2 regions of the Ruegeria sp. BG5 genome follow, and region 2 is predicted to be linked to the other one. Evidence: riboswitches for the same ligand, from Rfam matches in the RefSeq annotation. Region 2 holds a riboswitch; the other holds the start of a gene.
What was found. Region 2 has a riboswitch for thiamine pyrophosphate ahead of thiD (bifunctional hydroxymethylpyrimidine kinase/phosphomethylpyrimidine kinase). Riboswitches for the same ligand answer to the same signal wherever they lie in the genome.

Region 1: it holds a riboswitch for thiamine pyrophosphate, as region 2 does, so the genes downstream of both, thiB (thiamine ABC transporter substrate binding subunit) here and thiD (bifunctional hydroxymethylpyrimidine kinase/phosphomethylpyrimidine kinase) in region 2, are expected to answer to the same signal.

Annotation. Positions count from the first base shown of each region.
Region 1 is NZ_JBQFTC010000001.1:834,509-844,988, forward strand. It holds gene ACR0KX_RS03835 (L-aspartate oxidase) at 1-1,407, opposite strand, end outside; gene nadA (quinolinate synthase NadA) at 1,416-2,468, opposite strand; TPP riboswitch at 2,714-2,817, shown strand; gene thiB (thiamine ABC transporter substrate binding subunit) at 2,849-3,829, shown strand; gene ACR0KX_RS03850 (thiamine/thiamine pyrophosphate ABC transporter permease ThiP) at 3,805-5,352, shown strand; gene ACR0KX_RS03855 (ATP-binding cassette domain-containing protein) at 5,339-6,031, shown strand; gene ACR0KX_RS03860 (helix-turn-helix domain-containing protein) at 6,053-6,820, opposite strand; gene ACR0KX_RS03865 (ABC transporter substrate-binding protein) at 6,938-8,539, shown strand; gene ACR0KX_RS03870 (M81 family metallopeptidase) at 8,620-10,095, shown strand; gene ACR0KX_RS03875 (LysR substrate-binding domain-containing protein) at 10,101-10,480, opposite strand, start outside.
Region 2 is NZ_JBQFTC010000002.1:239,397-249,876, forward strand. It holds gene ACR0KX_RS11645 (phosphate ABC transporter substrate-binding/OmpA family protein) at 1-758, shown strand, start outside; gene radC (RadC family protein) at 833-1,588, opposite strand; gene ACR0KX_RS11655 (ABC transporter permease) at 1,624-2,358, opposite strand; gene ACR0KX_RS11660 (ABC transporter ATP-binding protein) at 2,355-3,080, opposite strand; gene tenA (thiaminase II) at 3,077-3,751, opposite strand; gene ACR0KX_RS11670 (ABC transporter substrate-binding protein) at 3,748-4,683, opposite strand; gene ACR0KX_RS11675 (HesA/MoeB/ThiF family protein) at 4,704-5,666, opposite strand; gene ACR0KX_RS11680 (thiamine phosphate synthase) at 5,663-6,259, opposite strand; gene ACR0KX_RS11685 (thiazole synthase) at 6,256-7,020, opposite strand; gene thiS (sulfur carrier protein ThiS) at 7,023-7,217, opposite strand; gene thiO (glycine oxidase ThiO) at 7,201-8,178, opposite strand; gene thiD (bifunctional hydroxymethylpyrimidine kinase/phosphomethylpyrimidine kinase) at 8,175-8,978, opposite strand; TPP riboswitch at 9,025-9,131, opposite strand; gene dnaJ (molecular chaperone DnaJ) at 9,398-10,480, opposite strand, start outside.

The sequences.
Region 1 (10,480 bases), on a different contig from region 2:
GGCGGTGGCGGTCATGTTCAGAAATACGTCGGAGTCCGGATGCCGGGCCTCAAGCGCCGCGATTTCGGTCAGGGCGCGATGCAGACCGGCCTGATCGCGGACAACGCCCACATGCTGGGTCATGGCATGGCGCAGGGCAGCCAGATCCGGAGTTTGTTCGGTTGCGGCGTCGGGGGTCAGCGTAACATCAACCTTTGGTGCAGTTCGCTGGGAAACAACGGCTGCAATGTCCTGTGCGCAGGCGCGGGCAAAGACCAGCGCCTCAAGCAATCCGTTCGACGCCAGCCGGTTCGCGCCGTGCAACCCGGTCGAGGCCGCCTCGCCACAGGCCCAAAGCCCGTTCAGCGAACTGCGGCCCGCCAGATCGGTTTCGATGCCGCCCATATGATAATGGGCCGAGGCGGTCACCGGGATCGGATCGCGCACCGGGTCGAGACCGTGGCGCAGACAGGCCTCGGTCACTGCCGGGAAATGGTCCGCGATCTGTGCGCCAATCGCCGCGCGGGTGTCCAGCGCCGGGCGCTTGCCCGTCTGCGCCTGTGTGTAGACGGCACGTGCAACGGTGTCGCGCGGGGCCAGATCGGCATCGGGGTGGATGTCGGGCATGAACCGATGCCCGTCATTGTCGATCAAAACAGCCCCTTCACCGCGCAGGGCTTCGGTCGCCAGCGGGGTGGGGTCTTCGCCGACGTCGATGGCGGTGGGGTGGAACTGGACAAACTCGGCATCCGCAATCCGCGCACCGGCGCGCGCGGCCATGCCGATACCCTGACCCCGGATGCGCGCAGGGTTGGTGGTTTGCGCATAAAGACCCGCCGAGCCGCCGGTCGCCAGTACATGCGCCGACCCGCGCAGCAGAACCTGTGGTGCGCCCGGCGCGTCGGCGCTGGTCAGATAGACACCGCTGACCTGCGCGCCGTCGCTTTCCAACCCAACCGCCAGAGCGCCTTCGATGACCTGAATTGAAGGCGTTTCGCGCAGGGCCACAATCAGCGCGCGCATGATCTCGGCCCCTGCCTGATCGCCCTTGACGCGGACGACCCGCGCGGCGGAATGCGCTGCCTCGCGCGATTGCACAAAGCCGCCATCGGCGGTGCGGTCGAACCCGGTGCCCAGATCGGACAGATCAAGGATATGTTCAGGTGCCGCCTTGGTCACGAACTCGGCCACCTCACGCAGAACCGACCCGGCCCCGGCGCGCATCGTGTCCTCGGCATGGGCTTGCGGGCTGTCCGTTCGCGCCATCGCCGCCGCAACACCACCCTGCGCCCAGGCCGAGCTTGCGCCGGATCCAAGCGGTTCGGGTGAGATCATGACAACGGGGCAGGGGGCCAGTTTCAGCGCCGTATAGACCGCCGCCAGCCCGGCCCCGATGATCACCACACGCGGTGTCTGAACGGTTTGCATATCGCCGATCAAATACCCAAATGGCGCGACAGGTCGATCATGCGCTGCACCGACAGGCGGGCCTTGTCCGCTACTTCTGCATCCACCTCGACCTGTCCGGTCATCGTGTCCAGCGCGAACAGCACCTTTTCCAGCGTGATTTTCTTCATGTAGGGGCACATGTTGCAGGGGCCGACAAAATCGACCTCGGGCAGAGAATCCGCGATATTCGACGCCATCGAACATTCGGTGATCAGCAGCGCCTTTTCCGGCTTCTCATCCGTGACGTATTTGATGATCCCGCTGGTCGAGCCCGAGAAATCGGCCTCGGCCACCACGTCCGGCGGGCATTCGGGATGGGCAATCAGACGCGTGCCGGGGTTCCATTCGCGGAAGTCGCGCAGATCGCTGGCGCTGTATTGCTCGTGCACGATGCATGAACCTTCCCACCAGACCACGTTCTTCTGCGGCACGTCGCGCGCCACGTTCTGGGCCAGATACTGATCCGGGGTCATGATGACGGTATGGCTGTCCTGCGCCGCAACGATCTGCGCCGCGTTCGATGAGGTGCAGCAGATGTCCGAGGCCGCTTTGACCTCGGCCGTGGTGTTCACATAAGACACGACCGGCGCGCCGGGATAGCGGCGGCGCATTTCCTCGACGCCTTCGGCGGTGATGGATTCCGCCAACGAGCATCCGGCTTCCATATCCGGCATCAGCACGGTTTTGTCAGGGCTGAGAATCTTCGACGTCTCGGCCATGAAATGCACACCGCATTGCACGATCACATCGGCCTCGACCTCGGTCGCCTTGATGGCCAGTTGCAAGCTGTCGCCGCCGAAATCCGAAATGCCGTGGTAAATCTCGGGCGTCATGTAGTTGTGGCCCAGAATGACCGCGTTGCGCTTGGCCTTCAGATCGTTGATCGCTTTGACGTAGGGCGCGTAGATCGCCCAATCCATCGGCGACACCACACGGGACATGCGGTCGTAGATGTCGCTCATGCTTTCAGCAAGCTGGGGCGAGGGGGCAAGATCATATTTTTCGGAGAGATGCGCGCGCTGCGCGGGAAGGTCGAACACGGGACTGTTTTTCTGCCTGTTAAACGCGTGGCGTTCCTCATATGGGGTCTTCAGTGGAATGACCAGCGCTCAGACAGGACGAATTTCCCAAAAATCGGATCAGGCGCAAAACAATCCGTTTTTTTGGCCCTTGTTTTGGGCATTATCGGAAATTTCCTGCCCGGTTTCGGCCCGACGCGGCCCTTTCAGGCGGCACCTGCGGGCAGCGAATCTGGTTGTCTTTTGATCCGTTCCCCCCTAGTCAGGCTTTTACCTCGGGGTGCGTGACAAAAACGCTGAGATGCCATGGGCGAACCCGTTGAACCTGAACCGGCTAGAACCGGCGGAGGGAAAGGTAACGGTTCATCCATCCTTGCCCTCTCGCCGCAATGGAGGATGACATGAAACATCTGCTGATTGCTGCGGGAATTCTGAGTGCAACAGCCGCCATGGCGGACGACAAACCTCAGCTGACCGTTTACACCTATGACAGCTTCGTCTCGGATTGGGGCCCCGGTCCCAAGGTCAAAGAGGCGTTCGAGGCCGTCTGCGATTGTGACCTGAACCTTGTTGGCGTTGAAGACGGCGCAGCGCTTCTGTCGCGCATCCGGCTTGAGGGCGAAAGCTCGGACGCGGATGTGGTGTTGGGTCTGGATACCAACCTGATCACAGCCGCCAAGGAAACCGGCCTGTTCGCGCCAAGCGCGGTGACCGCTGAATATGCGCTGCCGATCGAGTGGTCGGATGACGTGTTTGCCCCCTATGACTGGGGCTATTTCGCCTTTGTCCACAATGCCGATGCTGCGGCCCCTGCGAATTTCCGGGACCTGGCCGACAGCGACACCAAGATCATCATTCAGGACCCGCGCTCCTCGACCCCCGGTCTGGGTCTGCTGCTGTGGGTCAAGGCGGCCTATGGCGATGACGCGCCCCAGATTTGGGCCGGTCTGGCCGACAATATCGTAACCGTGACCAAGGGTTGGTCCGAGGCGTACGGGCTGTTTCTGGAAGGTGAGGCCGACATGGTCCTCAGCTACACCACATCGCCTGCCTATCACCTGATTGCCGAAGAAGACGCCAGCAAGGCGGCGGCGGCTTTTGACGAAGGTCATTATATGCAGGTGGAAGTGGCCGGGAAACTGGCTGGGACGGATCAGCCGGAACTGGCAGATCAGTTCCTGCAATTCATGGTCTCGGACGCGTTCCAGCAGATCATTCCCACGACCAACTGGATGTATCCGGCGGTGACTCCGGCATCGGGCTTGCCCGAAGGGTTCGATACGCTGATCACCCCGGAAAAATCACTGTTGTTGTCCCCGGATGAGGCTGCCGTTGCGCGGGATCAGGCGCTTGCGGAATGGCTGGGCGCGCTCAGCCAGTAAGCCCCTGGCCGGGTGTTGGCGCAGCGGCGCTGGTCGCTGCGCTGATCCTTGGGACGCTGGCCGCCGTTGCACTGCGGGCTGATGCAGCCGGCGGGTTCGGCCCGGCGGACTGGGCCGCGTTGCGCTTTACGCTGGTGCAGGCCGTCTTGTCGGCCCTGTTCAGCGCGGCGCTGGCGATCCCTGTGGCCCGTGCACTGGCCCGGCGGCGCTTTCCGGGGCGGCGCGCGCTGATCGCGCTGCTGGGTGCCCCGTTTATCTTGCCGGTCATCGTCGCAATCCTTGGTCTGTTGCAGGTCTTTGGCCGTGCGGGCTGGATTTCCGACGTTCTGGGTCTGTTTGGCTTGCCGCCGATACGGATCTACGGGTTGCACGGCGTCGTGCTGGCGCATGTGTTCTTCAACCTGCCGCTTGCCACACGGCTGATCCTGCAGGCGTGGCAGGAAATCCCCGCCGAGAGGTTCCGTCTGGCCGCGCAGCTGGGCTGTGACGGAATGGCGATGTTCCGTCTGATCGAACTGCCGATGCTGAAACGCATCCTGCCTGGCGTGCTGGCGGTAATCTTCGCGATTTGCCTGACCAGCTTTGCCGTCGCCCTAACGTTGGGAGGGGGGCCGCGCGCGACAACCATCGAACTGGCGATCTATCAATCCTTCACCTACGATTTCGATCTGGGCCGCGCCGCGCTGCTATCCGCGCTGCAACTGGCCCTGACAGCTGCTGCTGCCCTGGCTGCCCTTCGGTTTTCGCGGGGTGACGGGTTTGGCACCGGGCTGGACCGGGCCATTCGCCGCTGGGATGGAGGGGCACCCGTCTTCGACACATTCTGGATCATCGCCGCGGCTGCGTTTCTGCTGTTGCCGCTGGCGGCGGTCGTGATCTCGGGGATCGGCGGGATTTTCGACATGCCCGCGTTGGTCTTCCGCGCGGCGCTGACCTCGGTTCTGGTGGCAGCGGTCAGTACCTCCGTTTTGCTGATGCTGGCGTTGCCCATGGCGATGGCGGTTGCAACCGGACGACATGGCATTGTCGAAATCAGCGGCATTCTGGGCCTTGCAGCCTCACCCTTGGTGATCGGCACAGGCCTGTTCATTCTAATCCGACCGGTGATCAGCCCCACATCGCTGGCCTTGCCCGTGACCGCGTTGGTGAATGCGGTGATGGCGCTGCCGTTTGCGCTGCGCATTCTGGTGCCTGCTGCGCGTGATGTGGTCACCCGGCACGGGCGGTTGGCGCTGTCGCTGGATATGACCAGATGGACCTTTTTCACGCGCGTCCTGCTGCCGCGTATGCGCGCGCAAATCGGCTTTGCCGCAGGGTTGGCGGCGGCGTTGTCGATGGGCGATCTGGGCGTGATCGCCTTGTTTGCCGACCCGAAGGTTGCGACCCTGCCGCTGCAGATTTACCGCCTGATGGGGGCGTATCAGATGCAAGCTGCCGCAGGGGCGGCGCTGTTGTTGCTGGTGTTGTCGATGGGCGCATTCTGGCTTTTGGATCGTGGAGGGCGAGCGCATGCTGAAACTTGAGGGATGCGTCATCGAAAATGGCGGCTTCTCGCTGCATGCGGGTTTTCAGGTCGAGGCGGGTGCCAGCGTAGCAATCATCGGCCCGTCCGGTGCGGGCAAGTCAACGCTGCTGGAGGCGATCGCCGGGTTTCGCGATCTCAGGCAGGGGCAGATCCTGTGGCAAGGCGCGCGAATTTCCGACCGCGCGCCGGGCAAGCGCCCTGTGGCGATGCTGTTTCAGGACGGAAATCTGTTCCCACATCTGACCGTCGCGCAGAATGTGGCCCTGGGCATGCGTCCGAACGGACGCCTGACTGACGCTAAGCAGTCGCAGGTTCAGTCGGCGCTGGCGCGCGTGGCCCTGTCCGGGTTCGAGGCACGCAAACCGGCCGAGTTGTCCGGTGGTCAGCAAAGCCGGGTGGCGTTGGCGCGGGTGCTTGTGCAGCGGCGACAGCTCTTGTTGCTGGACGAACCCTTCGCGGCCCTTGGACCCGCGTTGAAGGCAGAAATGCAGGACCTTGTCGCGGATTTGCTGGCGGAAACCGGAACGACCCTGATGATGGTCAGCCACGACCCGCAGGATGCGCGACGGATCGCAAGTCAAACCGTGCTTGTGGCCAACGGACAGGCGCATCCTCCGGCAGCAACAGGCCCGCTATTCGAAAACCCGCCGCCAGAACTGCGCGACTATCTGGGGTGATCGGTTGGCAGAAGACTGCCCTTATCCCGATGCCTGGCTCAGATGCTGGCGGATCTTGGACTCGACCCTTGGACTGTACAGGTCTAAGCTGCCGCTATTGGCAAAGAGTTCGCGGACCGAGCGGTAGCTTTCAACCTTCTTCCACACAACAGGTGATGAGGTCGGCGCCCGGCCCGAAAGCGAGGCCAGATAGGACATTGTGCCAAACAACAGGCGCGATTTGTCCCGGTGTGGTTTGTTCAGAATATACAGGCTTAGCGGTGCGTCCGGTCCGCGCTCGGCATCGACGACAAATACCTGACCGGCGCGGAAGGCCGCTTTGCCATCACACCGCGTCCAACGGCGCGTCGAAGATTTTCCTTCGCTCAGCGCTTCGACGATCCGGCTGTAGACGGTCCCGTTGCGCTCATCCAAGAAGGCAACGTTGACAATCACTTTGGTCGGATCGTTGGGCGCGCGAAAGAACACCTGATACGATCCCAGGAAAGGTCGCAGTCTTTGCAGATCGCCCGGAAACACGTCGATCAGCGGGTCCCGACGTCGGTCGGCTTCGGTTTTGGCCAGTCGGGTGGTGTGGCGGCGCAACTCGGCCGGGTCGCCCAGCAAAATATGCTCGTCAACGCCAAAGAACCGACCGATCCGGCGCAGGTTATTGGGCGAGGGCTGACTGCGACCGCTGAGGTATTTGGCAAATTGCTGGTGGTTGATTCCGATGTCCCTGCACACCGCAGCAACCGAAGGGTGATCGGCGCACAGATAGCGCAGGTTCGCTGCCAGATGTTCATGCATATGCGGTTGGTCTTTCGCTTAAACTCGCTAAAGAAAGCATAATCTGGCGTTATTGTTAAGCCCATTTGGGCGCGCAATCCTTGGGCCAACGCATCCATGCCCAGGGGAGGTCAAGCAATGGATAAACTTCAGTATGTGCGGCAACTGGAACACCGCCTGCAAATGCGTCAGGTGGACCGCCGCCAGTTCATGCGTGGTGTACTGGCAACCGGGATGACCGTCAGCGCTGCAACCTTGCTGGCCGACCGGGCAATCGCTGCGACACCCAAGAAAGGTGGCAGCATGGTCGCAGGTATCGGCCACGGTGCATCCACCGAACAACTGGATCCGGGGCAGATCTCGGCAGGCTTCCTGATCCCGTTGAGCCTGGGTATGAACGGCTTCCTGACGGCTGTTGACGCCGACAGCAATGTGCAACCTTCGATTGCTCAATCCTGGGAAGCGTCGCCGGATGCCTCGGTCTGGACATTCCAGTTGCGCGACGGGGTCGAGTTTCACAATGGCCGCAGTGTGACCTCGGACGATGTGATCGCGTCGATCAACTATCACCGGGGCGAGGGTTCGACCTCGACCGGTGCGCCGCTGTTGGCAGGGGTCAAATCGGTCCGCGCGGACGGATCGCAAACCATCGTATTTGAACTGGAAGGCGGCAATGCGGACTTTCCGGCCATCCTCAGCGACTATCGTTTTGCCATTCTGCCGGCAGAAGGTGACAGAATCGACTGGCAGTCGGGCATTGGCTGTGGGGCCTATCAGTTGACCGACTTCCAGCCCGGCATCTCAGCCGATCTGGTGCGTCATGCCAACCATTGGAACGATGATGTCGCCCATGTGGATGAATGGAAACTGCTGGTGTTGCTGGATACGACCGCGCGTATGGCGGCCCTGTCGGCGGGCACCGTTGACGTTGCCGACAAGGTCGATCCGAAAACCGCCAAATTCATCTCGCGCGATCCCAATGTCACGTTGCATTCGGTGGCGGGCACCCAGCATTACTCGTTCCCGATGCTGACGAATACCGCGCCATTTGATGACAACAATATCCGTCAGGCGATCAAATGGGGCATCGACCGGCAGGAATTGGTCGACAAAATCCTGCTGGGCTATGGCGCGGTTGGCAACGACCACCCGATCGGATCGGGCCAGAAATACTTCAACGCCGAGCTTGAGCAAAAGACGTTCGACCCCGACAAGGCGAGATTCTATCTGAAACAGGCCGGGTTGGACTCGCTGGATGTCGAGCTTTCGTCGTCAGATGCCGCCTTCCCCGGTGCGGTGGACGCCGCGACGCTGATTTCGAACTCGGCGGCGAAATGCGGGATCAATGTCACCGTCAAACGCGAGCCCAATGATGGCTACTGGTCCGAGGTCTGGACCAAGAAACCCTGGTGCGCCAGCTACTGGGCCGGTCGCCCGGTCGAAGATCTGATGTTCTCGCTGGCGTTCCAGTCTGGCGTTGCCTGGAACGAATCCTTCTGGTCGCACGAAAAATTCGACAAGCTGCTGGTCGAGGCACGGGCCGAGCTGGACACCGACAAACGCCGCCAGATGTATGGCGAGATGCAGGACATTGTGGCCAATCAGGGCGGCGTTGCGATCCCGATGTTTGCCTCCTACGTCTTTGCCACGCGGCCCAGCGTCGGCACGCCGGAAAAATTCGGCTCGAACCTCGATCTGGATGGCAGCAGCTTTATGGAACGCTGGTGGAAAGCGGAATAGCAGCCGATCTATGATAGTATCGTGAAAGAAAAGGGGATGGCTTTTGCGGTCGTCCTCTGTCGTGTCGGGGATAGGATTCCATGAAACTCTTCATTGCAACGCTATCGACCGAGACGAATACGTTCTGCACAATGCCAACCGCGATATCGGGGTTCGAGGAGTATTTTCTGCGCCACGGAACCGCAACGCAGGAACCGCCCAACCTGATGACCGAGGCGTTGCATTTGTGGCGCGCAAAAGCAGAAGCCTTGGGGTGGCAGGTCATCGAAAGTCTGGCCGCCATTGCCGAACCTGCCGGGCCGACCACCCGTAGCTGTTATGATGCGTTAAGCGGTGAGATCCTGTCTGATCTGACCGAGTGCGGCGGCGCAGATATCATTCTGTTGCAACTGCATGGCGCGATGGTGGCCGAACATATCGAGGATTGCGAAGGCGACCTTTTGACCCGCGCCCGTGCGCTGTGCCCGAATGCCACGATTGGGGTGTCTCTGGACCTGCATTCTCATCTCACCGACAGGATGCTGCAGGCCAGCGATCTGATCGTGCATTTCAGGGAATACCCCCATGACGACGCAACCGCCTGCGCGGCTGAGCTGTTCGACCTGGCCCGGCGCGCCCATGTGGGTGAGATCGTGCCTTGCATGGCGTTTTATGACACGCGGATGGTGAATCTCTATCTGACGAAAGCGGGGGCGATGAAGGATTTCGTGGCCGAAATGGCCGCTGCTCAGACTGCGCCCGATGTGTTGTCGGTGTCTCTCAGCCACGGGTTTCCATGGGCGGATGTTGCGGATGTTGGCGCGCGGATGCTGGTCGTGACCGACAATCAGCCGCAACTGGCGGTCCAACTGGCAGAGACATTGGGCCGTCGGTTTTTCGATCTGCGTCACCGGGTGACCACTGACTATCTGCCGATTGACAGCGCGCTGGATCAGGTAGGAACGCGCGCAGGGCTGTGTGTTCTGACGGATATGGGTGACAATTCGGGCGGCGGCGCACCGGGCGACGCCACCTATCTGTTGGCCGCCATGCTGGACCGTGGGTTCAGGAATTTTGCCAGCGGGATGTTCTGGGACCCCGGCGTTGTTCGCATTTGTCAGGATGCGGGTATCGGCAGCACATTGACCGTTCGGCTGGGCGGCAAGACAGGCACGGTGTCGGGCGATCCCATCGATCTGCGGGCGACGGTCATGAATATCGCAGCAGGTCTGGGTCAGCATCTGGGAACAGGGTTAGAGCCGATGGGCACCGTGGTCTGGCTGCGGCTCGACGGCCAGATCGACCTGCTGGTCAACGACCTGCGCGTTCAGGTGTACCACCCCGAAGCGTTTGAGCAGATGGGTATCCGACTGGCCGAGAAATCGGCAGTGGCGGTGAAATCCCTGTTCCATTTCTACGGCCCGTTCAGCAAAATCTCGGATCACATCCTGCAGGTCGCCAGCCCGGGCGGAACCCAGCCCGCGTTTCGTGACATCGCCCTGCACAAGCGCAAACTTCCCTATTGGCCGGCCGTCGAACACCCGTTCGTGGATGACTGCCTTGCGGATACCGGTTAGCTGCCTCAGCCATCAGTTCGGGCCGACAGAATCCAGTCGCGGACGCTCTGGGCCTCGGGCGTCAGGGGGCGGGATTTCGACCAGACCAGATAGAAGCCCTTGCCGGTTCTCCATGTCCATTCCGGGCGCGCGGCCAACACGCCTTGCTGCACCAGATGTTCGACGATGTGGTGCCAGCCAAAGGCAAACCCTTCGCCCGCCATCGCCGCCTGCAAAACCAATGCGTAATCGTTGAGGCGCAGACCGCTGCGCGGCGTAACTTCGGATATGCCGAACGCGCTGAACCACTGATCCCACGAGGGCCGCTCGCGGATGGGTTCCTCAAGATGGATCAGGCGCTGGTTCAACAAGCCCGGCACGCTGCGCAAGGTCACTGCGGCGGCCA
Region 2 (10,480 bases):
CGCGCAACAGCGATCTGGTGCAGGCGGTGGCAAAGGACTCATTCGCCATTGGTATCACCAGCCATGCCTCGGCTGATGCCGCCCGCGCCCTGCCCCTGACGGGCGGATGCGGCCACGGGCTGGCCGCAACGCGCCACGCCATCAAGACCGAAGATTACCCGCTGACCCTGCCCATGTTCCTCTATCTGCCGGAACGCCGCCTGCCCCGGATCGCGCGGCAATTTCTGGCCTATAGCCAAAGCGCTGACGCCCAGATGGCGATCCGGCAAGCCGGGTATGTGGATCAGGCGCCTGAAACCACGCGGATCGGATTGCAAGGGGATCGTCTGTCCAACGCCATCGTCTCGGGCGGGGCCGAGGTCGGGCTGGAGGAAATCCAGCGCATGATCGACGCCCTGCGCCCCATGGCCCGCCTGTCCCTGTCGGTTCGGTTCGAGCCCGGATCGTCCCGTCCAGATGCGCAATCGCGGTCGAACATCCTGTATCTGGCGCAGGCGCTGGAAACCGGCACCCTGAATGCCCGCAAGCTGGTCTTTGTGGGCTTCAGCGACGGGGACGGGGCCGCCGCCACCAATGCCCGCATTGCCCTGCGCCGCGCCCAAACCGTCCGCAACGCCGTTCTGGCCGCAGTTGAAACCGAAATCCCCGACAGTATCGACATCTCGGTCGAAGGCTTTGGCGAGGCCATGCCCATGGCCTGCGATGACACTGAATGGGGTCGCAAAGTCAACCGGCGCGTCGAAATCTGGATCGAGTAACTCCCGCATCTTCTTCTCGTGAAAAATACGGTGGGGGTGAATTGATCCGCAGGATCAAGAGGGGGCAACGCCCCCTACAAATACCCCTCGGACCGAAAACTCAACTCGGTCGATTTTCCGATGATCAGATGATCATGCAACGTCAGACCCAGCGCCGTGCAGGCATCGTGAATCCGGTTGGTCATGTCGATATCCGACTGAGACGGAGTCGGATCGCCGGACGGGTGGTTATGCACCAGTATCAGGGCCGAGGCATTCAGCTCCAACGCCCGCTTCGCGACCTCGCGCGGATAGACCGGTACATGATCCACCGTACCCTTGGCCTGTTCCTCATCCGCGATCAGCACGTTCTTGCGGTCCAGATAGAACACCCGGAACTGTTCGATCTCGCGATGTGCCATGGTGGTGTGGCAGTAATCCAGCAGGGCATCCCACCCGGAAATCACATGCCGCTGCATCACGCGGGCGCGGGCCATCCGGTGGGCGCAGGCTTCGAGGATTTTCAGGTCGGTGATCACTGTCTCGCCAACACCTTTGATCTGACGCAGCCGTTCTTCGGGCGCGGTCAGCACGCGGTTGAAATCCCCGAACGTATCCAACAGCAGCCGCGCCAGGGGTTTCACGTCCTGCCGGGGGATCGAGCGGAACAGGACCAGTTCCAGCAACTCATAATCCGGCATCGCTGCCGACCCGCCCGACATGAACCGCTCACGCAGTCGTTTGCGGTGGTCCTTGATGTATGACGGCAACCTGCCACTCGGCAGTGGCTGTGCTGGTGCTTCGTCCGTGTCGAACAGCATGGGGGCTTCGGCAAAGGCGTCCTGTGTCATGGGCTAACCTTGACGCAGAATCGGTTTCTGATTGGTTAACGCACCTCACCCGCCAGCCGCGTCGTGGCCCGGCGAACCCCCATGTGCAGCAGGATGGAAAAGACCCCCAAAGTCAGCATCGCCGCAAACATCAGGTCCGTCTTCGCGCGGCCATTGGCCAGCAGCATCAGATAGCCCAACCCTTGCGACGACCCCACCCATTCACCGATCACCGCCCCGATGGGCGCATAGACCGCCGCCAGACGCATCCCCGAGGCCAAGGACGGCAGCGCCGCCGGAATACGGATATACCACAGCACCGCCCGCTTGCTGGCCTGCATGGTCCGCGCAAGGTCCAGATAACCGGGCGGCGTCCGCATCAGACCGTCAAAGAAAGACGAGGTGATCGGGAAATAGATGATCAGCACCGCCATCGCCACCTTGGACCAAAGCCCATAGCCCAGCCACAGGGTCAGCAGAGGGGCCAGCGCAAAGACCGGCAGCGCTTGCGTAAAGACCAGTATCGGCTGCACCAGCACCCGCGCCGCCCGCGAATTGGCCAATTGCAGCGCCGTGACGACGCCCAGCACCGTTCCAACACCCAGACCGATCACCACTTCGACCGCAGTGATCCATGTGTGTTCGGCGATCAGCCAGCGGTTCTGCCACCATGTCTCGGCCACAAGCGCCGGGCCGGGCAGGATGAATTTCGGCAGGCCGGTGATCCAGACGATCCCCTGCCAAACCGCCACCGCGAACACAGTCGCCGCAAGGGCCGAAAGGTACCTCATGCCGCCTCCCGTAGCAGACGTAACAGGGCCCCTTGGGTTTCCAATGTCTCAAGATCGTCCACATGGCGCGGTGCGGGCGCGCGCGGAGGTTCACACGCAGTCAGCCCCTGCTGCGTCATCACCACGATGGACTGACCCAGCCGCGCGGCCTCGGCCGGATCATGGGTGACCAACAGCACGGTCCGGCCCTGCAACGCCTCTGCCGCCAGATCCTGCATATCCGCGCGCGTGCGGGCATCGAGGGCCGAGAACGGCTCATCCAGCAGCACAATCGGCCGATCCTCCATCAGCGTTCGGGCCAAAGCCACGCGCTGTCGCTGGCCGCCGGACAATTCACAAGGTTTCTTGGCCATGTGGTCCTGCAGGCGCATTCGCTGGATAAGGCGGTCGCGCCGCCCCAGGTCGGGCTTCTCACCCCGCAGCCGTGCACCCAACGAGACATTCTGCGCCACTGTGGCCCAAGGCAGCAGCAAATCGTCCTGCGCCATATAGGCCACGCGGTCCGGGACTGGTTGCGCGTCGCTTGCGGTGATCTCGCCGGTGAACGCCGCTCCGGTTTCCAAACCGGCAATCAGGCGCAGGACCGTGGTTTTGCCAACGCCCGATCCGCCCAGCAGGCAGGTCCACTGCCCCGCCGCAAGGGTCAGGGTCAGCGGCGCGAACAAAGGCGCGTCGCCAATATTCGCCCGCCCATTGACGGTCAGATCGGGTGCGGGGGTCACGGGGTCAGACCCATTTGCCAGAAATTGACCTCCAGCTCGGTGGCCGTTCGGAAGGTCTTGCACAGGCGATCCCAACGAGGTGAGGCCCTGAAATCCGGTCCAATCCGCCGTGTCAGAGCCGAATCCATCAACTCACCAATCGCCTTGCACCCGGCTTGGTACTCGTCGCTGGCATAGGTGTTGATCCAATCGCGATATGTCTCGGATGTGGCCTCGGACGCCAACCGGGTGCCGATCTCGCCATATCCCATAACGCAGGGCGCCAAAGCGGCAAGCAGATCCAGCAGATCCCCGCTATACCCCGCCTCAAGCACAAAGCGGGTATAGGCAAGGTTCTCGGTCCGTTCGGGCGTCGCGAACAACGCCTCCTGAGTAATCCCGGCCGCCTTACATATCCCGATATGCAACTGCATCTCTTCCCCGACCAGGGCGTTTACGGTTTCCGCTGCCGCCAGCATTTCCGAATGCGTCTCGGACTTGACCACCGCCAGCGCCCAGGCGCGGCTGAAATGGATCAGGAATACATAATCCTGACGCAGGTAATGCAGGAACGCGTCGCGCGGCAGCGTCCCGTCCTTCATCCCTTCGACAAAGGCGTGGCGGGTATAGTCCCGCCACGGCCCCTGCGCCGCGTCGCGCATCAGCGCGAAGGCGTTGCCGTATCCGCTCATTGGGCGGTCACGTCGATGGTGATGTCGCTGACCGGGTTTAGGCTGTCCACCATGCCGCTTTCGTTCAGAAACGCCTCGAACCTTGCATAACGACCGGCGTCAAAGCCCGCAGGACGCAGCGCAAAACGCGGCACCGTGTCGATCCAGGCACGGGCGTTCAGCTCATCCTGCAACTCGGGCGAGGTAGAGGCAAAGATCTCCCAGCTTTTTTCCGGGTTGTTGACGATGAACTGCGTCGCCTTTTCGGTGGCCGCCAGGAACCGGGCGATCATGTCTTTGTCCATCGTCTCGGGGTTTGCGACATAGATCAGCTCGTCATAGGACGGCACGCCCTCTTCCTCGATATAGAAACAGGTGCCCGGACGGCCTTCGATATCCATCTGGTTCAGCTCGAAATTGCGATAGGCGCCGATGACGGCATCCACCTGCCCGGACATCAGCGAGGGCGAGAGCGAGAAGTTGACGTTGATCAGTTCAACGTCGTCCAGCGTGACGTCGTATTTGCCCAGCACGGTGCCCAGAACAGCCTCTTCCACGCCCGCAACCGAGTACCCGATTTTCTTGCCCCTGAGGTCCGCAGGCGATTTGATCGGACCGTCTTTCGGCACCAGAAGGCAACTCAACGGGGTCGCGACCAGCGTTCCAACACGTTTCAGCGGCAGACCCTCGTGGATCTGAAGATGCAGTTGCGGCTGATAAGACACGGCAAGTTCCGCCTGACCGGCGGCCACCAGACGCGGCGGGGCCGAGGGGTCGGCGGGCGGAATGATCTCGACCTGCAATCCTTCGTCGGCGAAATATCCGTTTTCCTGAGCCACGATGATCGGGCCATGGTCGGGGTTGATGAACCAGTCCAGCAGCACGGTCATCTTGTCTTCGGCCCAGGCCGGCGCAGCGGCCAGAAGGGCGATGGCTGTCATCAGCTTTTTCATGTCTCGCGTTTCCTTTTCACTCACGAGGTTGAGGCCGCGACGAGGACAATCTCGCCCGGCCAATCCGGTTCAATCTGTTCTGCAGCGCGCCAGGCCCGCAGGCCGGTGGCGCAGCACAAAGCCAGTCTTTTTTCTTTGTTAGGCTCTGTTTTCAGGTCTTCGACACTCAGGCGTTGCGCCAACGGGTGGATCGGGTCCGGGGCTTCGCCCGTGTCCCGCAATTCGACGATCATGTCATCGGCGTCCAGTTGCGAGGCGGCCAGAAAGGGAAAGGCCCGCTGAGGCTCGGGCGCTGCATCAAAACGGAAGCTGGTGCTGCGCAGGGTGCGGGCATCGAGTTGCACCATCTGACCCAACGGCGAGGGGTCGATCCCCAAAATCAACGCCAGCGCCATCTGCGCCTGCATCGCGCCGATCATTCCCACGACGGGCCCCAGAACACCCGCCGTGGCGCAGCTTGCCCCGCTGTCCGGCGCATCCGGAAACACCGCGCGCAGTGAGGGCGCACCGCCGCAAAACCCGCCGACATAGCCAGACAGGCCCAGAACCGAGCCGCTGATCAGCGGCTTGCTCGCGATCAGACAGGCATCCGACAAGGTATAGCTGGCGGCATAGCTGTCCGCACAATCAAGGATCACGTCAGCCTGCCCGGTGAAATCCATCACATTGACGTTTGTTAGAGCCTGTTTTGCTGCAACAACCACAATCCCGGAATTCAGCGCACGACAGCGCTCTGCCGCAGCTTCGGCTTTGGACCGACCGCATTCCGCCTCGGCAAACAACGTCTGTCGATGCAGGTTCGACAGGGCGACATGATCCGCATCCATGATCGTCAGATGTCCGACACCCGCCCCAGCCAGCAACGGCAGGACCGGCGCCGCCAGCCCGCCCGCGCCCACAACCAGAACCCGCGCGCGCGACAGGCGGGCCTGCCCTTCGGCGCCGACCTCGGGCAGGATCATCTGGCGGGCATAGCGGCTCATCTGGTGACCTCGATCCATTGGCGCACGCGCGCCTCGGGGTCGGGGTTCAGGGTGATGTCTGTCACGACCGAAACGATGTCCGCCCCAGCCTCAAGCACCCCTTCCGCGCGTTCAACGCTCATGCCGCCGATCCCGACCAGAGGGATGTCGCCCACGCGGGCCTTCCACTCGGTGACTTTGGGCAGGCCCTGCTGTTCCCATTTCATCTTTTTCAGAATCGTCGGATAAACCGGGCCCAGCGCCACATAATCGGGGTTCATGGTCAGCACACGCTCAAGCTCATCATCATCATGGGTCGAGACGCCCAGCTTCAGCCCAGCCTTGCGGATCGCTTTCAGATCAGCGTCGTCCAGATCCTCCTGGCCCAGATGGATCCAGTCACAGCCTGCATCGATGGCGGCCTGCCAATAGTCGTTGACCACCAGCACCGCGCCATACTCGCGGCAGAGATCGCGAGAGGTCACGATCTGCGCCCGAACAACCGCGTCCGGTTGGTCCTTGACGCGTAGCTGCACCAGCTTCACACCCAAGGGCAGCATCCGCCGCAGCCAGTCCGAATGATCGAAGATCGGATAGAAACGGTCCAGCGTCATGACAGGAACGCCTTTCCAATGACGGGGGTTGAGGGTTCGGCCATATCCCGCGCCTCGATCGGGTCGGCCTGATGCGCCAGTTGCCCGGCCTCAACCGCCATCGCCATTGCCTGCGCCATTCGCACCGGATCACCGGCCCGCGCGACTGCGGTGTTCAGAAGAACGGCGTCATAACCCAGTTCCATCGCATGGGCCGCATGGCTGGGCAGGCCAATCCCGGCATCGATAACCAGCGGCACATCGGGAAATTCCGCTCGCATGGCACGCAGCGCGTATTCGTTGTTCAGACCACGACCCGACCCGATGGGAGCACCCCAGGGCATCAGAACCTCGCACCCGGCCCCTAACAACCGTTCGCCCACGATCAGATCATCGGTGGTATAGGGAAAGACCTGGAACCCATCCTCGGTCAGAATGCGTGCCGCTTCGACCAGTTGGAACACATCCGGTTGCAGGCTGTCAGTGTGGCCGATCAGTTCCAGCTTGATCCAAGGGGTCTCGAACACTTCGCGCGCCATATGCGCGGTTGTCACAGCCTCTTTCACCGTGTGGCACCCGGCGGTGTTGGGCAGCACCCGCACCCCCAGTTCGCGGATCATCTGCCAGAATGTCTGCCCCGCCCCGGATTCGCGCCGCAGAGACACTGTGGCCACGCCAGCGCCACTTGCGCGGAAGGCCTGTTCCAGAATCGCAGGGCTGGGATATTGCGCGGTGCCCAGCATCAGCGGGTTGGGCAAGTCGACACCATAGAAACTGCGCATCCTCAGCCCCCCTGCATCGGCGACAGGATTTCGACCCGGTCGCCTTCGTTCAAAGCATGGGCGATGCGCAGGCCCGAGGGCACAAATTCCTCATTCACCGCCGTCGCGACGCGACCCGTGAAACCGCATTCCTCCAGCAACTCGGCCAAAGTGACGGCCATCACGTTCTTGGGTTCACCGTTAAGCACGATCTTCATCGACCATCTCCGACTGTTTGTTGTCCAACGCCAGATCGGCCACGCCCTGCGCCAGCGCCGGGGCCAGCAAATAGCCGTGACGGTAGAGCCCGTTGGCATAGATCGTCCCGCCCAGACGCCGAATGCGCGGCAGGTTGTCCGGGAAGGCGGGGCGCAGATCGACACCGATTTCCAGCACCTCGGCCTCGCCAAATGCAGGGTTCAGAGCATAAGCGGCGCTGAGCAGTTCCAGCATCGACCGCGCCGTGATACGGCTGCTGTCTTCGCTTTCGATCATCGTGGCACCCAGCATGTAGATGCCATCGCCACGCGGCACGATATAAAGCGGGATACGCGGATGCAGCAGACGAACCGGACGTGTCAGGGTCACGTCAGGGCAGCGCACAACCAGCATCTCGCCCTTCACGCCGCGCAGATCATGCAACACATCCCGCGCTGTCAGCCCGCGGCATTCGATGACGTTGTCCAACTGCGCAGGCGCGTGATCGTTGCGGAATTCGACACCCTGTTCCTTGAGATTGCGGTACAGGTCATGCAGCGCCTGCCGTGGATCAAGGTGAGCCTCCCGTTCAAAAAACAAGCCCTGTCCGAATCCATGCAAATCAGGCTCTAATTCAGCTAATTTTGCATGATCCACTTCGGTAAACGCTTCGGTCCGGCGCGCGAAGCGGCGCAAGTCCGGCAGATCCCTGGCATTCGCCACGACCAGAGTGCCATTGCGATGCACCTGCGTTCGCTCTGCCCACCAATTGATGGCCTTCTGACCCAACCGCAAAACGGGTTCCTCGGCGTTTTCGTATTCGCACCACGGGGCCAGCATGCCGCCCGCCCACCACGAACACCCATGCGGACCGGGCCGGCCAGCGGGGTCAAAGACCTGCACCCGTTCGCCGCGCGAGACCAGCTCGCTGGCCACGGCCAAACCGGCAACCCCGGCTCCTATGACAGACCAGAGCGTCACGTGGGCCAAACCCGGTGAAAATGATGCACCGGCCCGTGCCCCGATCCGACATTCAACTCATCCGCCCGGGCAATCGCGCCTTGCAGATAGTCATGCGCTTCGGCCACCGCCTCGGGCAGCGCCAAACCCTTCGCCAGACCGGCCGCAATCGCCGAGGACAGGGTGCAACCCGTTCCATGCGTGTTTCTGGTGTTTTGCCTTGGTGCCTGAAACTCGGCCACAACACCTGTTTCACCGATCAAAACATCGTGGCAGATGTCGCCTGTGCCATGGCCACCTTTCATCAGAACCGTCCGCGCTCCCAACGCGCACAGCGCCTTGCCCTGCTCGATCATTTCGCTTCGCGATGCCGCAGCTTGCTGATCCAGCAGGCAAGCCGCCTCGGGCAGGTTCGGTGTCAAAACACTCGCGCGGGGCAACAGGACGTCACGGAGGGTCTGCACAGCCGCGTCCGCCAGCAAGGCGTCGCCGGATTTCGCAATCATCACCGGGTCTAGAACAACGGGGCCGTCAAACCCCGATAATGCCCGCGCTACGGTTTGGATGATTTCAGGCGTTGCCAGCATGCCGATCTTGATCGCGTCAACGTTCAGATCGGTCAGCACCGCCTCGACCTGCGCGGCGATCACGTCCGGCGGGATACCGTGCACAGCCGTAACCGCCTGCGTATTCTGCGCCGTAACGGCAGTGATGACGCTGGAGCCGTAAACTCCCAAAGCCGACATCGCCTTCAGATCGGCCTGAATCCCCGCGCCGCCGCCGCTGTCGGATCCTGCTATGGTCAGGGCAATTGCTGCCACTTCGTCGCTCCATCATTTTGGGGGCAACGCGGGCATGGAAAACGTCTGTATGCGTTAGACCGTTCCCTACGCCGGTATTGCCCGGATCAGGTTCGATGGGTTAGCGCATTCACGCCTCTCAGCCCTTTGATCAGGGCACCCCAACGGTTGATGCGGACAATCTCAGGGCAGGCGCTGGAAATCAAGCGCCAATCCACAGGTCATAAGGCCACTTTGGGCAAGAGGTTAAGACCAAAGCGGCGTTTGAATTGCGGGGGAAAATGCGAGGCTCTGCCTCGCGCTCCGAGGTATTTTGGGCCAGATGAATAAAGGATCCCTTGCTTCATCTGGCCACAAATATCTCGGGGGAGACGCCCGGTACGGGCGGCGGGGGCAGAGCCCCCAATAGCGGACGACCGCCCCAATAGAGGCAGTCCGCCTTAACCCTTCATCCCGTCCCAAAAAGACTTGACGGACGAGAAAAAGCTTTTGGATTCCGGGTGGTTATCTTCCCCCAGATCATCAAACTCACGCAAGAGCTCTTTCTGACGGGTGGTCAGGTTGACCGGAGTTTCCACGGCCAGTTCGATGAACATGTCGCCAACACCGCCACCGCGAAGGGCGGGCATGCCCTTGCCGCGCAGACGCATCTGACGACCCGACTGGCTGCCTGCCGGGATTTGCACCCGACCGCGGCCACCGTCGATGGTTGGAACTTCGATCGATCCACCCAGCGCGGCCTTGGCCATGCTGACCGGCACGCGGCAGTAAAGGTTCACGCTGTCGCGTTCGAACAGCTTGTGATCCGAAACCTCTACAAAAATATAGAGATCACCCGGAGGGCCACCGCGCATTCCGGCTTCGCCTTCACCGGCCAAGCGGATACGGGTACCGGTTTCAACACCGGCAGGGATGTTCACCGACAGGGCGCGTTCTTTTTCGACACGGCCCGCGCCATTGCAGGATTTGCATGGGTTCTTGATGATCTGGCCCAATCCCGAACAGGTCGGGCAGGTGCGTTCAACGGTAAAGAACCCCTGCTGCGCGCGAACCTTGCCCATGCCGGAACAGGTCGGACAGGTGGTGGGCTCTGCGCCGCCTTCGGCACCCGTGCCTTCACAGGACGAACACGCCACTGCGGCGGGCACGTTGATGGTTTTCTGCAGCCCCGCGTAAGCCTCTTCCAACGATACGCGCAGATTATAGCGCAGGTCCGAACCACGCGCCGCGCGACGTCCGCCACCGCCCCGCTGCCCACCCATGAAATCGCCGAACAGATCGTCGAAAACGTCCGAGAACGCGCTGGAAAAATCGCCCTGACCAAAGCCGCCGCCGGGACGGCCACCGCCGCCCATACCGTTTTCGAATGCGGCATGACCAAACCGGTCATAGGCCGCTTTCTTGTCGGCGTCGCGCAGCACGTCATAAGCCTCGTTGGCTTCCTTGAACTGCGCCTCGGCATCCGGGTTGTCCTTGTTGCGGTCGGGATGCAACTCTTTGGCTTTCTTGCGAAAACCCTTTTT